Regions from separate parts of the Virgibacillus proomii genome, predicted to be linked through region 4. Evidence: riboswitches for the same ligand, from Rfam matches in the RefSeq annotation. Region 4 holds a riboswitch; each other region holds the start of a gene.
What was found. A riboswitch is a leader RNA that binds a small molecule or an ion and turns the genes downstream of it on or off. The one in region 4 is predicted to bind thiamine pyrophosphate.

Region 1 (4,448 bases), on a different contig from region 4:
TCTCAAGCTTTAGTTTGAAGACTTATTACAAAGTCTTAAATGAGCGAAATACACTTTCTAAATACGCGTTTATAAACAAAGAGCTATCCTATTAATAAAATAAGAATAGCTCTTTTCTTCCCTTTAACCATTTAATTTATTGCTTTAAGACACTTGCATTATCTGTTTGATTTTTTTTATTTTGTCTGCATCAAGCGATTTATCAAATGAATCATTAACTCGTACCCCTGAGCCAAAGTGGAAAGCTTGTGGTTCTATTTGATGATAAACATCTGCAAATGTTTCTGCTCTTAAACCGTGGCCAACCATGATAGATAAATGCGTATCCTTTGCCAAATGAATTAATTGATTAAGCTGAGGAATGGCATCTGGAGCCTTATAATCTCCGCCAGCAGTTAAAATCGTTGTAATTTGGCTATATTTTGCCAAGCATTCTAATGCTTCTAATTGATTACGAGCAAAATCAAATGCACGATGAAATGTCACTTCTAAACCATCTGCTACATCCAATAACTGCTTAATTACTTCCTCATCTACCGTTTGTTCTGGTGTCAAAGCACCAATAACAATTCCATTTGCACCAAGATTTTTTATCATTTCAATATCAGATTTCATTGTCTCTACATCATTTTTATTATAAACAAATGATTGACTATGGGGCCGCACCATAACATTAACCGGAATACTCACAGCCTCCATTGTCTTATTCATTAAACCATAGCTAGGGGTTATGCCTAATTCAGTCATAGCAGGACTAAGTTCAATTCGATCTGCACCAAATTGCGCTGCATCCTTTACATCTGTTAAATTCGTTGCAATTACTTCTAAAAGCATGGATACCCTCTCCTTATAATAATCCTACCTATATCGTACTTGATCCAAAATAGATTTAACAGACCAATTGCATGCAATGTTCACCTTTTCGCACGTTTAAATGAATATTTTTTGAAAAACTAGTGATTTCCTTATTGAAAACCCTTTTTTCTGCCAACCCACCTATCAATAAAGGTATTTTATACTTAGCAAGCTTACTATTAGTGCTATGATAAGCAATCCTAGTAAACCCCATTACACCCAATCGGCAAGATATGTTTCAATGATAGGGCACAAAGATAATAGCTATTCCATAACAGATGAAAAATATACCCATTTCCTTAGCAAGTTGATTTTTGTTCCCTTTAAAAGTTGACTCATCATAACCAGTAAAAAGGATAAGCAGTTTTTTCTTCCAAATTAACCATCCAAACAATAAAAAAATCATCCCGATTAAACTAGATAGAATGTTGGACGGTAAAAATTCCAAGTCCATAGGGGTTTCACTCCTTTGTCATTAACGCTAGCTCTATTGGATTCTAAGACTTTACTAACCCACTCCATAAGAAGTTCAAAAATTCCCTCAGAAACGATATAACCTATTTTTTAGTTTTGAACATATTTAAAATAAAAAAATACCATAGCTATCTATATCGAACTGTTTTTATTATCTAAATTCTTTTACATTTATTTGCTCTTTTCGTTACGATATGGTTTAATTACAAGTATATAGCTAAATATGTTGTTTCACTAGGGGAGCAATTTTAATGCTGAGAGAGGAAACTTGACCCTTTGAACCTGATCTAGTTCGCACTAGCGTAGGGAAGTGGAAATCGTTTGTAGGCACTAAAACGATCAGGATCGCTTACATAACCCATTCCTACTTATCTAGTAAATGGGTTTTTTAATTGCAACAAGTTACCCTCTCCAGCATTAAAATATTATAAGATTGGAGAGGAGCTTAAAACATGCGATCATTATTTACAGACCGTTTATGGAAAAAGGTCGAACCAATTTGGAAGGCCTATTTGGAACACCCTTTTGTCAAAGGCTTAGGCGAAGGTTGGTTGGATAAAGAGAAGTTTAAGCACTGGATGAAGCAGGATTACGTTTATTTAATGGAATATTCTCGTCTGTTTGCTTTAGGAAGTGCAAAAGCAACGGATTTAACAACGATGACTACTTTTGCCAACTTATTACATGGAACATTAAATATGGAAATGGATTTACATCGAAGCTATGCAAGCAAATTTAATATTAGCGCACAAGAACTGGAAGAAACAGAAGCAGCAGCAACAACTACTGCTTATACAAGTTATATGCTAAACGTTTCTCAGCGTGGTGGGGTGGAAAATACAGTTGCCTCGGTACTAGCCTGTGCTTGGAGCTACAATTTTATTGGAAAAACATTAGCAACATGGCCAAATGCTTTAGAACATGAGTTTTACGGCAATTGGGTACAGATGTATTCTTCCGATGAATTTACGAAACTAGCAAACGATTGTATTGATTTAATAAATACGATCGCCAAAGATAAACCGGAGCATGAACTTGCCATTTTAGAGGATATTGTTGTAAAAACCAGCTATTTTGAATATATGTTTTGGGATATGGCAGAAAATAAAGCGATGTGGCCGATTCCTAGTGCCGTAACGGTTTAAACTATCTCCTATATTCTCCTGCCCGATGATGTATGCATCATGAACTTGCTTCTAACTGTTATGTTATAGAAGTTGCAACTGATGTTCATATAATAAATAGCGCAGCGAGTCATATTCTTAATGGCAAACTGCGCTTTTTAATAATCGATATTCATTTATTATCCCATAACAATTCAATTACTGATTAAAAAACCATTCTTGCTAGAGATCACGCAAAACTTTTATTAACAACTAGTTAAACTTAGATTTATTACAGCGAAACTGAACCCAACACTAATATATAGAGCAAAAATGAAAAGCGCTTGATTAGCAACGTACATACTGGAACTTCTGACGAGTAAAGAAAACATGCTCCTGTAACAGAGGTATGCCAGCGCCTGAGGGCAAGTCCGCTTTTTAGTCGTTTAGATGCGAACCAAAGTTGTCTTATAGTACCTATTTTTTCTACTAAATCAACTGTTGATGTTAATCTTGAAATAGAGAATGCCGCTTTGCAAATAGAACCGAATTTAATAAGAACCGTATGGAGCAATCTATTGGATAATACCAGAAAAGCGATTCATCATGATCTTGGTAAAGTTACCTTAAGCGGGAACACTTTATCAACGTACGTCACAATGGAAAAAGTGTGGAAGAAAAGGGCGGACATGTAGACCTCATCAACGGAATATTACATAAGAACTTATCCATTGTGTGCTGATCTTAAAAAACAGACACGTAACATCACCCAATCTATTGTGCTGTTTACGTGTCTTAACTCATTCACTTATTTTGTTAGATATTCCTCAAGTGTAAGATTATTTTCCATGATTTCCTTAGCTGCTTTTTTCCCTACATAACGAATATGCCATGGCTCATATTGGTACTTAGTTATATCCTCTTTCCCTTTAGGAAAACGGATAATAAATCCATAATCTGCTGCGTGCTCTGCTAACCATTTTCCTTCATCTGTATTTGCAAATTCCGTCGTTAAATCAAAATTAATATCCGGGCTTGTTACATCCATTGTTAAGCCAGTTTGATGTTCACTCTCTCCTGGTCGGGCACTAACTAAATTAGCCTCTTTTTCTCCTAAAGACTGCACATTAGAATTAAAGACATTGACTTGCCGATCATAGGAACGATAACCGGACTGTGCATACAATTCGAGCCCCTCTTTTTCTGCAGCAGCAAATAGTTCTTCTAATGCAGGAGCTGCAATGTCACGCATTTTTTTCTTTGGTAAATCTTCCTTAAATGGGAAAGGAACATTAGGCGTAACTAAATCGACTGGAATATAATCTTCCGGCAATGCATTTTCTTTATTAACCAATGCTAATTGTTCATGCGGATTTGCTAAAACATTCGAGCCATCATTGGTTGTTACAGGTTCTGCTTTAGCAGGTAATGCTTTACCCGGCTGATAGCTACTGGTATCTTTCGCAAGCAACTGTTCTATCATCTTGGCAGTTTCCTGGGAATATACACCTGTTACTGATAAATCATGTTGCAGTTGCAAGTCGGTTATTGCCCAAACTGTAGCAGCATCAAACTTCCCACTACTATCTATTTGGTAACCAATTTTTTTTAAACCTTGCTGTAATGCTTTAACATCTTGACCACTGTCTAATTTCTGCAATTCTCCCTCAGGAAGCTGTATATTTTTTCCTTCTTTTTCGCCACCATTTTGTTCCTCTTTTGCTGAGTGTTTATCGCTATCTGCACATGCCGTTGTGAATACAAACACAAATAATAATACGATAAAGCTGATAATATATTTTCGCTTCATTTCTTTCTCTCCCTACAAACGATAAAAAATCTATTAAAAATTTAATTTTACCTAGCTAAACGGTAGTAATTGACACTTCTAAAGTATGGATAATTTTATTATTATTTTAATTTGCTTACCTGCTTGCTTATTATATTTATCCGAATGAATAGTTACTAATTCTTCGGGTTCATCATACATTCTAACTCTATAAATATAGAAAAGCT
Region 2 (4,448 bases), 150 kb from region 4:
TGCGTTATGTAGAATGTGATCCTATGGGTGTTGTTCATCACTCCAACTACCTTTCTTGGTTTGAAGTTTTCCTACTCAGCAATTAGACCGAAAAATTCACGATTGTCTAAAGCTAAATTAATCGAAAATGGTTTTACTACCTTACCAACTTGGCAAGAAGCTTTAGCCTATTACCTGAATGAATTAAATCAAGGGGTAAAATAAAAATGATAACGAAGAAAGTGCTAGTGACTGGTGGAGCTGGATTTATAGGTGGTAACTTCGTGCAATTTATGGTAGACAAGTATCCCTACCAGAAATTTCCATATGCACAAATGTATTAGGCACCCAAATCCTTCTAGATGCTGCAAAGGCTGTAGATGTTTCGAAGTTTGTCCATGTCTCTACAGATGAAGTATATGGGGAGTTAGATTTTGATTCAACAAAATTTTTCACAGAGGAAACATCTCTTCAGCCGAATAGTCCATACAGCGCAAGTAAAGCAGCCGCTGATCTATTAGTCCGTTCCTATCATGAAACCTATAAACTATCAATGAATATCACACGCTGTTCCAACAATTATGGACCATATCATTTCCCAGAGAAGTTGGTTCCTTTAACCATTTCGAAAGTACTTAACGATGAAAATGTTCCACTGTATGGCGATGGAAAAAATATTCGTGACTGGTTACATGTCCATGATCATTGCGCAGCCATTGACCTTGTATTACATCAGGGTGCCAATGGGGAGGTTTATAATATAGGTGGTCATAATGAACGAACTAATTTAGAAGTTGTTAGAACGATTATAAAAACTTTAGGTAAATCAGAAGAATTAATTGAGTTTGTAAAAGATCGCCTAGGTCATGATAAACGGTATGCAATTGATCCTTCTAAACTAGAAAAGTTAGGTTGGAAACCTACTTTTACTTTTGACACCGGAATTGTTCATACAGTTCAATGGTACATCGATAATCAGCAGTGGTGGAAACAAATTATAAGTGGGGAGTATCAAAATTATTTTGAGAAACAATACACATGATTGATTAAAGATTTGGTTGCACTAGTTTGTTTTTTTTATCACTGGTCTCTAAAGTAATGTTTCCAGGGTTTTTATGTTTTTTAAAACTAGGATTAGCTATTTGTGTTTATGCACGTTTGATAGTAGATAGCTACAAGTCGAGATTACTTATAAATACCAAGACTTAATCGTTGGCATTTATGTCTGAATTGTCCCTTCTTTTATCTACAAAAATATTTAATAACCTTAATAAAAAAACCTAAAACACTGTTCATAAAGAAGTTTATCTATTATAATGAAAATAAAATATATTTAGAAACCACAAGGGGAGCTTTTTTGCTGAGAGTGAACAACTCTGTTCTGACCCTTTGAACCTGTTAGTTAGTACTAGCGTAGGGATGTGGAAAACGACGATTATGTTTATCCCATAGGTACAGTCTACTTTTATTTTTAATACGTAAAAGTAAGTTGCTTTTGCCATACCATCATGGGATAAATAAAATCTTTCACACATACAACACTTAACGTGTATCACTACGCTCTCCTTGAGGTTTCATATCATGAAAGGGGAGTATTTTTGATGCAAAATTTACGACTATTGGTGATGATTGAGGTAGCTTTTTTTGCAGCATTTGCATTTATTTTAGACATATTGCCTTCTATTAAGATATCACCAGCAATTTCCATTTCTTTTGCAATGGTACCAATTTTTATTCTAGCATTTCGCAGAGGGGTAGTAGCCGGGCTGTTATCCGGTTTCTTATGGGGACTTTTACAAGTAGTATTTGGAGATGCGGTCTATGTAACACCAGTTCAGTTTATGATAGAATATTTTATTGCGTTTGCTTTTGTTGGATTTGGCGGGCTTTTTTACACTGTTATTCAAAAGTCCTTTCAAAATGGGCATAAAAAAGCGGCATTGGCATGGATTGTATTAGCAACTTTGGTAGGCAGTCTCGCTCGCTACTTTTGGCATTTTATAGCTGGTGTTGTTTTTTGGGGAAAGTATGCACCAGATGGTATGTCCCCAGTTATTTATTCCTTAGTAGCAAATGGAACGACCATGTTAGGTGCTTTTGTTTTATGTTCTGTTATACTGGTTGCTGTTTTAGCCAGTGCTCCCAGAATCATTATGGAGAATAGCAGTTCTAGGAATAAATCGGAAAAAGTTTCCTAAATGAAAATACTACTGTTGATTAGCTAAACGTCAAAAGCGAATAATGCGCTAAAATTGTAAAAAATGAAGGATAAGAAACAAACTTAACCTTGATTGACTCCTAGTCTCTCAAGGTTTTTAATTTTATTGTATATTAACTATTTATATTGTTGGATGACAGTGGAAAATACCAAAAGTACAATAATAAATTTTAGATGACAAAAGGAAATTATAGGAACAGTTCGATGCTATATCCGTTTCGCATGGTGAAACTTTTTTTGAAAGTAGTTCGCTTGCTGCTGTTTAGCTAAAGCGATCAAACTACCGTGCTCACCTTCCTACGATAAGCTAACATCGGTTGGAATCTAATGGAAAACCGACTAAAAGTGGGCTTGCCGCTCACAGGCGTCAACACCCCTCTGTTTTAGAAGCATGTTTTCTTTATCCCGAATGTAAGAATCCGTATTTTTCTCATTTCAAAGATTTGCTTATGATTTTTGAGTACTGATGAGAAAAACGGCTCCTAAGTCCCCGATTTGTTCGAGTCGACAGGACAGAGTTGCTACGTAGTGATACACCGCGATTTTTCAAGGAAGAGAAAGCCTCTTGAATAAGTGCCGTGATTTTTCAAGACAGGGAAAAAACTCTTTAAATGAAGTTCTCTTTATCTCGCCAGGTATTCAGTTTGTAAGCCGTTAACCGAGCGTTTTTAGCTTTTGTTTTCCTTCACGAAACGTTGTCGTGTGGATATTATTCGTTATGTCGAATGTGAGAAATTATTTTTATATGCAATGGATATACATAACCAAATAAAAAGGTGGTATAATTCTTGCCCCTCGTTAAAAACCAAAAACAATAAAATCAAACATAAAAACAAATAAACAAATATAAATAAAACTAATATGTGTTGACTTTTTGTTTGTTTAGCATTATGATTAACATGTAAGTAAAATGTAATCGTTCTCATGAGGCGTTCATTTTCTTTTTAAAATATCAAAAAAGGATGATGTTGAATGATTAGAAAAGCTTTTGTCATGACAGTTTATCCTGATAAGCACGAGGAATATATGAATCGTCATCAAGAAATTTGGCCGGAAATGATCCATGAACTTCGGAAACATGGCGCTAAAAATTATTCGATTTTTTTAGAGAAAGAAACGAATAAATTATTTGGTTATGTAGAAATTCAAGATGAAAAATTATGGACCAATATGGCAAAAACAAAAATAAATCAAAAATGGTGGGAATTTATGGCACCAATTATGAAAACGAATTCAGATGATAGTCCAGTAACTGTTCATTTAGAAGAAGTATTCCATATGGATTAGACCCATTTTTTATTTAGGAGGAAAGGCTAATGAGTAAAAGAAGGTTCGCAGCAAAGGAAGTAACAGGCTGGAAAGCTACCATTGCAATTTCCATGGCAAACTATATAGAAGCAGGTTCTATCATTGCCGCTGCTAGTAGTTTAACAATGTGGCAAGCCTATCTTCATATAGATAGTATTGGTGTTGGCTTATTGAGTGCATTAAGCGCGAATGCTTTAGGTGCAGCTTTAGGTGCGTTGATTGGTGGTCCTTTAACTGATAAATATGGAAGAAGACTAATTTTTAGCTATGATTTATTAGTCTATATGATTGGTGTTCTCTTAATTGCAGTTTCCGTAAATTTTCCAATGTTACTTCTCGGAACAATCATTACCGGAATTGCGGTAGGTGCTGGTGTTCCGGTTTCTTGGACATATATAGCTGAAGAATCACCAGAAAATAAGCGGGCTGCGCATGTTGGAACAGCTCAATTAGCATGGTCAATTGGTCCAATGATTACGTTTGCTTTAGCAGTAATATTAGCACCACTAGGATTATTAGGATCGAGAATTATTTTTTTACATCTATTTATAATTGCTGGAATTTCTTTATATATCAGGCGTGGACTACCTGAGTCAAAAATTTGGGAAGAACAGCAAGCTAAGGAGAAGAATGAGAGAGATAAAGGTATTAAGCGGAAAAGTTCTTTTAAAGAATTAATTTCTCTCAAGCCAAATAGACAAGCATTGTTTTTATTATTAGGTATTTACTTATTTTGGAATTTAACCGCTGGTGCAATGGGTTACTTTATGCCTTATATTTATGAAAATGTAGGCGGATTAAGTAACCAACAAGCTAATTTACTTCAAGCATTCTTATGGATGTTTACCGTAATTACTACCTACCTTATTTTTATGAAGTTAGGAGATAAATATAGTCGCAAAATAGTATTTGGTATTGGTGCTTTTATGGGAATTCTTGCATG
Region 3 (4,448 bases), 150 kb from region 4:
ATCAGCTACTATTTTTCCATTTGCCAGTACGATTACGCGATCTGCATATTGATCAACTAATTCCATATCATGTGTAATCATCATAATGGTTGTACCTGCTTGATGTCGTTCGCGTAATAGTTGCATTAATTGATGTAAAGATGCAGTATCTTGACCAAACGTAGGCTCATCCAAAAACAAAATATGTTGTTCATCGACAATCATGGTAGCAACACTAAGGCGACGCTTTTGTCCTTGGCTCAATGAATAGGGATGATAATTTTCCAGACCATTTAACTGGCAACTCGTTACTATTTCATGAACCCTTTCTTTAATTTTAGATTCTGAAAATGAGCGTAACCGTAATGTATAGGCAATTTCATCATAAACATTATCCGTAATAAATTGATGCTCTGGATTTTGAAACACATATCCAATTTGCTGCCGTAAAGTAGACTCTTTCCAAGTTTCAAGCAAACGTCCGTTTAAATGAATTTTTCCAGATGTAGGACGATCTATACCAGCCAGTAAACGAAGTAAGGAGGTTTTTCCACTGCCATTAGCACCGGTGATAGCAACAAAAGATGGATGAAATAGTTGAAACGTAATATTGTGCAAAATTTCTTGTTTGTTTTTGCTTAAATATAGATTAGAACTGGCCAGAATTATTTTTTCGTTTGGTACGTCGAGGAACATTTTTCTTTCTAAATAGTAACGATCTAAATAAGATACGTTTGCTAAAAAATCCTCATTCGTTAGTGGCAGCCTTGTATAGGTTGCTTGCTGATGACTAGCAGCCTCTAGTACAAGCTCGGTTACAGGCGGAAGTGAAATTCCTTGGCTTTGAATTTGTTGCTGCTTGTGTTTCATTGCTTCCATTAGCGAACCATCATACATACATCGACCATCTTTTGAAAGAATATAAGCTCGTTCAATAAAGGCTACCCAACCTTCCAACTGATGTTCGATAACCATTAAACTGATATTTTTTTCCTGTTGAATATGTTTCATTGTTTTAATAAAATCTTGTTTTGCTAATGGATCCAAATTCGCAGTAGGCTCATCTAGGATTAAAAAGTCAGGTTGAAGAGCTAGTACACAAGCTAAGGCAACTTTTTGTTTTTGCCCACCGGAAAGCGAGTGAATCGCAGCTTTTCTGTATCGCGACAAATTTACAAGTTGTAATACTTCCGTTATTTTCTGTTCCATTTCTACTTGTGGTGTATGAATATTTTCGAGCCCGAAGGCAATTTCATCTTCGACTGTAAGCATACAAAATTGACTCTCTGGATCTTGGAATACGACCCCAACCTGTTTACTAATTTCTCCGGGAGGTGTGTCATTCACCGATTGACCTGAAACTTGCACACTTCCTTCCATTTTTCCATCTAATTCGCGGGGATAGATGCCGTTTAAACAAAAAGTTAATGTACTTTTTCCAGAGCCGCTGGGTCCCAGTAAGAGCATTGTTTCACCTTGATTTAATTGAAAGCTGATCTTGTCGAGAACTGGATTTTCTACTCTATCAAACCAAAGAGAAAGTTGGTTGACTTGAATCATGAAACGGACCTCTCTTTACGCATATGTTTACCAAGGGCAAAGCTCGAGAGCACCCCTGTTTTAGCTAAAGAATCACTAATTGCTTTCCCAAGTATTCCAGAAATAATCGCTCCACTAATCATTCTTATTACGAGCATGCTCATAATATAGGGGGTGCTTAAGGCGACATAACCGCTGCGGAAATATCCCCAGATGAAACTGAAGATAGCAGCGCCGACTCCTGCAAGCATTAATACCCATAGTGAATATCGCCTATATCGTGTAACTGCAAAGGCTGCTTCTGCCCCCAATCCTTGGATCATGCCTGTAACGATAATGATCGGTCCCATCGCATTACCTAACATCATTTCAACAGTAGCGGCAATGGTTTCGGAGAGAAATGCTGCCCCTGGTTTACGCAGGATATAAGCTGCAATAATGGAGACGATAAACCATATTCCAAAAATAAGATCATAACCAATTGGTCCCATGAAGGTTACGAGTAGCTTTCCTACAGGAAGGAAAGCTAAATAAACAATCCCAAATACAACAGATAAAACAGCCATGACAATAATTTCTTTTAAGCGCCAGCGGTTCAAATTAGTTCACATCCTTTTTAGAAGGGCTATTAGCTGAGATCGTGACAGTCATCACCGTATGAGATGAACCGCACTTTTCCATGTTAGTAAATACTTGCTCCAGTCCTTCAAATACATCTTTTCCTTCTCCGTCAATACGTGTAGCATAGTGAATGGATGATACGTCGATAGCCTTCTGTTTCATCACGTTAATTTGCTGATAAATCATATCCATATAATTTCCACCACCTAATGGATAAAGAGAAAATTTCCCTGCTACTTCCTGCTGAATTTCGTTACTTCGCTGCCTATTTAATCGATGATCATCTTCTGCTAAGAAAACATCACCATCGGAATCACCAGGACAGCCTAATGAATAAGTACCACTAAATACGACATGATGATTCGTACTTGCCGTGTGCAAAAACAGTGCTTTTGTTACATCAAATACATGTGAAATCCTCCCTCTAACACAGGTTCCTACATCCGTTGTTTTCATCCAAACTTTTGATGAATCTATTTCTTGTAGTGCACTGGTGATGACATCGACAAATTGGTCTGTCATTGGGTAAATAGCAAAATCACATCCTGCAATTCTGCTTTGATGGCAAGTTGTTGGTTGATTACTCATTGTTTTTTCCTCCTTGTTTTAAAAAATGCATATAAAAAGACTGCACTCGCCAGGAATGCAGTCTTTGCTCTATTAAGCAGAAAAGTTTCTGTTAATTTATATGTTCGTCGACTGCACTTCCCCACGCTAGTATTATCCAGATCGGGTTATAAGGGTCAGAGTATCTCTTCTCAGCCATATACATAGCTCCCCTAGTGCCAACTAAATACTATATGCAGTTTTTGGTGTTGTAGATTCCTCACATGTCGAGTCAGTCTAATAAATAAACGTGAGGAATAACGGCGTCTAAATGCCTAATTTGTTCAAAGGGCTTTAGGTTATACCATTAAGGTACTAACATTCAGGGAGAAAAGCATTCCCGGAATGAAGTTTCACTTTATTCTATATATTAGAATAGAGGAATAATGCTAAATTGTAAATAAAAAGAATAGTATAGTAAGAAATAGGTGAAAATTCAATCCAGATTTCTTTTTATCCCGCATGTAAGGTGCCGTAAGCCTCCCACTTCAAGATGTGAGTTAATATAACAGGTTCTAAGTGTGAGAAAACGGCACCTAAATGCCCGATTCGTTCAACTAACCATGAGTGGGTGATGAAAGTAAAACCCCCACTCATGGAAGTTTCACTTTATCCCGCATGTAAGGTGCCGTAAGCCTCCCACTTCAAGATGTGAGTTAATATAACAGGTTCTAAGTGTGAGAAAACGGCACCAAAATGTCCGATTCAGTTCATTCTAACAATCAGTGGGTGATGAAGAAAACCTTGACTCATGGAAGTTTCACTTTATCCCGCATGTAAGGTGCCGTAAGCCTCCCACTTCAAGATGTGAGTTAATATAACAGGTTCTAAGTGTGAGAGAACGGCACCTAAATGCCCGATTCGTTCAACTAACCATGAGTGGGTGATAAAGAAAACCCTGACTCATGGAAGTTTCACTTTATCCCGCATGTAAGGTGCCGTAAGCCTCCCACTTCAAGATGTGAGTTAATATAACAGGTTCTAAGTGTGAGAAAACGGCACCTAAATGCCCGATTCAGTTCATTCTAACAATCAGTGGGGGATAAAAAAAGCTCCACTGATTGAAGATTCACTTTATATTATCAGGTTAAGAAAAATATGAAATATAGTAGCGACATGGTAAAAAGTTTTGGTTTTAAGTAAGGAGTTCAACTGGCAGATTGCCGTGTAAAAGGTTGGGCTGAATATTATATCAGGGGGAACTTGTGTGTATGATTATATTGTAATTGGTGGAGGGATTGTTGGTTTAGCAACAGCGTGGCAATTAAAGAAACAGGCTAAAGCTGCAAACATTGCTGTTTTGGAAAAGGAAGCAGACTGGGCATTACATCAAACAGGAAGAAATAGCGGTGTTTTGCATAGTGGTGTTTACTATCAGCCAGGAAGTTTAAAGGCGAAATTAGCCATAAAAGGTCGCAATTCCATGATACAGTTTTGTCAGCAATATGATGTGCCTTATGAAGTATGTGGCAAAGTAATTGTTGCAACAAATGAACAGGAATTTCCTGCAATGGAAAAATTATATCAACGCGGCAGAAAAAATGGGTTAACGATTATGAAATTACATCAAGAACAAGTGAAAGAGCACGAGCCTCATGTCCGCTCGGTAGGGGGGCTATATATACCGAGTACAGGCATTGTGAATTATCAAGAAGTAGCCAACAGATTAGTAGAATTACTAAGGCAGAAAGGAGTTGACTTCG
Region 4 (4,448 bases):
ATTTGCTTTTGATTTTCAAAAAATACAAGGATATTAACTTTAGATTCATCTACTAAACTCTTAAATTCTAAGTTTTTGTACCCTCACTATTTGTGTTTTCCTTAGCCGTATTTTTCCTCATTTTTCTCCATACATTACAAATATTATGTCATAGGATATGTTTTTTCCGTGACTTTAGTCACGAAATATAATATTCTTGTAAAATTTTCTATTAAAAATGGTACAAAGATTTATTATTCTCCAAAATTTTCTCCTTTATGTGTTCATAAAAAAATTGATAAATTCCCTAACAATTCTTCAAATTGGATTCGTTGTCTTTTCCTGTTTGCTAGCATGCAGCTAGACGAATAGCAGTTTAAGCATGGAGTTAAATTAGTCATAATTATGGTACAGCATTAGCTGCTTGAGTTGTACACTAACTTTTTTATACTATGGGAAAATATAAAATTTTTAGGGTTTATAGTATAAGAAAAACTACGCTTTTGCTAAAGAATTGGCGACAAGCCAAGTTTTACTAATTTAAATACCTCCTTATATGCTGACTTTACGTTTAAGCGAGCGGTATGAAGATAATAATAATAAAAAAGGAGGATTCGATGAGATGAAAAGATAAGGAATCGTTTATTAATCATTAAATTAAATCGGAAGTTATTTTTGCGGAACTGGAACAAGAATTGATTAGAATCATTTGTAATTAAATGATTGATCAATTGTATATGGTAGATGTAAATAATTTCTTATTCTCATATATAGTTGCATTGTTTGTTTTTACTTCTCTATTTGATGGTAAGCACCTCCCATTAAAATAGCTAAGAGCTTTTTCTTACTCAAAGACGAATAAATAGCTATTACAGTCTCAAATCTAACTTCAAGATTAAAAGCTGGAAATACAATCGAATCCTACGTTTGTTTTTTAAAATATGAGGCTTGAATAACTATATTATCTACTTTCCCCTTACTTATTTTTCTCATCTACAGTGACGTTCAAAAGGGAGGGATTCGACTACGTAAAATTCCAAATGGTCATTTCTTGTGCTCATCTAGATTCAACGGCATCTATACGCACCTTAAGCATGGTCTCTTCGAATTTTACAATCCCTTCTTTAGACACTCAGTTATCGTTTACTAATTATCGATATCTATCATTTCAAATGACAAATGTGACTGGTTTTGTTATCCTTAGATTACTAGCTTATGCTAGTTTCAATTGAATAGCTGTTTTAGTGCGTGTTTAAAAAGGAGGATAAGTAGGATCAAGGTTAGCTCATTTGGCAACATCCTTGTTGCACGCTGACACTAGCACATCCTATCTAGCCGAAGTTCGAGGCGATGTAGTTTGGATAGTGGAGCTTGTACAGGAAGTACACTTCTACGTTATCGACGTGATCGCTTTTAGTAGAAGATCTTTTATTAGATACATGATTACTAGTATGCTTCCTCGAGTGTCACTCCTGCGCAGGAAAAGTGTTTTCTTTTCCAAGGAGCACAGTTAATAAAGAAAACTTGGCTAGCGATAAAGAGAGCGTAGACGATAGCCTAGTTGCACGTAACTTAGAACTTAAAAATTTTTGACTACGTTGAATGAACTTCAACGCTAAAATGTTATACGTTCTAATGTGCGAAGAAATTGAATGCGTTCTTATTACCGAACTTTTTGAACATGCTTTTAGAACTACTAGGGGGGCCCTATAGGGGCTGAGAAGAAGCAACTAGCTTCTGACTCTTATCGACCTGATCTGGTTAGCACCAGCGGAGGGAAGTAGTAGACATACGTCTTTCTATTTTCATAAATCCAAAGTCAGGTCCTTGCTAGACCTGGCTTTTTTGTCTTCAGGAAGTATTTTTACTACAGGATTGATTTTGAGGTTTTTTAGCAGGTATAAGATTAGCCAAGCTATTACCTACAACTATTTTTTAGGTTAGCTTTCATTTAATTTACCCTCCAAATCATCCACCTTTCCTCTAACCCAAATCTATGACGGAAGGGAGGCTACTATGAAAAAGATCTACCTACTAACATTAATGGCTGTTTTTGTAGCAATTGGCACACTGGGAGCGCAGTTTTTCTGGTTTCCAGCTGGAATTGCAAAAGCATATCCTGTTCAGCATGCCGTTAATGTAATGGCAGCAATTACATTAGGCCCAGGACCTGCTGTAGTAATAGCTTTTATGATTGGGTTATTACGTAATATGCTTGGACTGGGAACGATTCTTGCATTTCCCGGTGCTGTGATTGGCGCTTGGTTAGCAGGAATGCTGTATCACTGGTTTGGGAAGAAAATATGGGCTATAGTCGGTGAAAGCTTTGGTACAGGAATAATCGGCGCTTTGACCGCAGTACCACTTGCCAACCTGTTTATGGATAGTAGTGCCGGCGCGCTATTCTTTATACCGTCGTTTTTAGTAAGTAGTGTCACCGGTGCCTTTATTGGCTGGCTTGTTCTTTTACGCGTCAAACCAGAGAACATGATTCGATTACAAGGAAACTACTAGGGGCGCAATCGTTGCTGAGATAAGGTCGTATCCTTTGTCCCTTTGAACCTGATCTGGGTAATTCCAGCGAAGGAAAGTAGTGAAGATGAGTTTTTCTCTATTCCATCACCCCTTTAGTAGCTTCCAAATTAATTAAGGGGGCTATATATAATCATGTTTACAAATAAGTTACGCGAAGAAAATGATGATATCTTTCAAATGATCTTTCACCATCCATTTGTTCAAGGCATTGGCATTGGTGAAATTTCTCATCAATCACTTGCTCATTATGTTAAAGGTGACTTTGAATACTTGAATGCATTTATGAGAATCTATGGGATTGCTATAGCTAAATCAAAAAGACGTGAGGATATCAGCTATTTTTTTAATCGTATTTACTTCATATTAAATGATGAAGCACATCCTCACCATAACTTTTGTAATTATCTTGGTTTGAAATATGTAGATTTGCAAGGCTATTCCCTTCCACCTACTGCTGATCATTATGTAAAACATATGTTGTACCATGCTCAGTTAGGGACTTCTGGTGAATTACTCGGTGTGCTGCTTCCTTGTCCATGGACCTATTTTGAAATAGGACAAGAGCTTATGAAGCAGTATAAGCCTACGAGTAATCATCCATTTTATGAGTGGATTACGTTTTACGCAAGCCCATCATCTGAAACAATGACAGCTAACATGCGAAATCGACTGGATCAACTGGCTGAAAAAGCCTCTAATGAGGAACTAAATAAAATTAGCGAGGCATTTCGCAAAAGCTGCCAATTAGAATTCAAGTTTTGGGAAATGGCTTATAGATGTGAAGAATGGCCAGGTAAATAAGGGAACCTATGCAGGAATTCTCACTTTTTGCTACAATTCGAAGCTGAAGTGTCGTTATGGAGACCTCGTTGTTACGTGTGAGTTTTGCATACTTGAGGTAAATTAATTACTTTCCTAAATAAAGAAAGGCGGGATTCCAATGAAACAACCCCCATGTGCGTTAACAATAGCAGGAACTGATCCGAGTGGTGGAGCAGGAATACAAGCAGATTTGAAAACATTCCAGGAATTAGCTGTATATGGAATGTCCGTGATTACATCTATAGTAGCGCAAAACACTACTGGTGTCCAAAATGTTCATCATATACCAATTGAAATGCTAAAAGATCAATTGGAGTCTGTTTTTTCAGATATGCCTGTTCACAGTGTCAAAACAGGAATGATTGCCAATGAGTCAATGATGAAAATTATTGCTGAACAACTGCCTAAAACAAATGCCAGTTATGTAATGGATCCTGTAATGGTAGCTACAAGTGGCGATGCTTTAATTGCAGAAGAAGCGCGTGACTTTTTAAAGGAACAGCTTTTACCTTTAGCTAAGGTAGTTACTCCAAATATCCCTGAAGCTGAATTTATTACAGGTCAGAAAATACATGACATTGATGATTTAAAAGAAGCTGCCAGAGAAATCGTTGAAAAACATGGAGCCCAAGCTGCACTTGTTAAAGGCGGACATATGCAAGGAGATGCTATCGACTATTTATATGATGGAAATACTATTCATACATTCCATTCAGAACGGATTCATACCAAAAATACCCATGGCACAGGATGCACATACTCAGCCGCCATTACTGCCTATTTAAGTAAAGGACTGCCGCTTTATGAAGCCGTTAAACAAGCCAAACAGTTTGTAACAGCAGCTATTAAGTATTCATTCCCGCTTGGTGCTGGAAATGGTCCGACCAATCATTGGGGAATTCGCAAGGAAAGGGTTGAACAATGAGAGAATCTGTTATTCAGCACGTCAGAGTAAATAATCCTCTGATACACAATATTACAAACGAAGTCGTTATGAACTTCACCGCAAATGGTTTATTAGCTTTTGGCGGTTCACCAATTATGGCAAAAGCAAAAGAAGAAGCCGAGCAAATGGCGTCTATTTCAGATGGTGTGCTCATTAATATTGGAAC

Region 1: another riboswitch for thiamine pyrophosphate. It lies ahead of tenA (thiaminase II); the one in region 4 lies ahead of thiW (energy coupling factor transporter S component ThiW).
Region 2: another riboswitch for thiamine pyrophosphate. It lies ahead of thiT (energy-coupled thiamine transporter ThiT); the one in region 4 lies ahead of thiW (energy coupling factor transporter S component ThiW).
Region 3: another riboswitch for thiamine pyrophosphate. It lies ahead of BN1066_RS09675 (YkoF family thiamine/hydroxymethylpyrimidine-binding protein); the one in region 4 lies ahead of thiW (energy coupling factor transporter S component ThiW).

The regions. Positions count from the first base shown of each region.
Region 1 is NZ_FUFN01000007.1:98,322-102,769, forward strand. Features, by position in the region: gene BN1066_RS00545 (copper homeostasis protein CutC) at 145-834, opposite strand; gene BN1066_RS00550 (DUF3784 domain-containing protein) at 1,094-1,309, opposite strand; TPP riboswitch at 1,556-1,655, shown strand; gene tenA (thiaminase II) at 1,782-2,474, shown strand; gene BN1066_RS00560 (D-alanyl-D-alanine carboxypeptidase family protein) at 3,241-4,242, opposite strand.
Region 2 is NZ_FUFN01000010.1:644,625-649,072, forward strand. Features, by position in the region: partial or broken gene BN1066_RS10930 (dTDP-glucose 4,6-dehydratase) at 207-1,021, shown strand; TPP riboswitch at 1,315-1,416, shown strand; gene thiT (energy-coupled thiamine transporter ThiT) at 1,581-2,177, shown strand; gene rhaM (L-rhamnose mutarotase) at 3,170-3,484, shown strand; gene BN1066_RS10945 (MFS transporter) at 3,514-4,448, shown strand, end outside.
Region 3 is NZ_FUFN01000010.1:344,298-348,745, forward strand. Features, by position in the region: gene BN1066_RS09665 (ABC transporter ATP-binding protein) at 1-1,539, opposite strand, end outside; gene BN1066_RS09670 (ECF transporter S component) at 1,536-2,117, opposite strand; gene BN1066_RS09675 (YkoF family thiamine/hydroxymethylpyrimidine-binding protein) at 2,119-2,727, opposite strand; TPP riboswitch at 2,829-2,930, opposite strand; gene lhgO (L-2-hydroxyglutarate oxidase) at 3,953-4,448, shown strand, end outside.
Region 4 is NZ_FUFN01000010.1:492,364-496,811, reverse strand. Features, by position in the region: TPP riboswitch at 1,668-1,775, shown strand; gene thiW (energy coupling factor transporter S component ThiW) at 1,996-2,493, shown strand; TPP riboswitch at 2,482-2,585, shown strand; gene tenA (thiaminase II) at 2,644-3,315, shown strand; gene thiD (bifunctional hydroxymethylpyrimidine kinase/phosphomethylpyrimidine kinase) at 3,455-4,261, shown strand; gene thiM (hydroxyethylthiazole kinase) at 4,258-4,448, shown strand, end outside.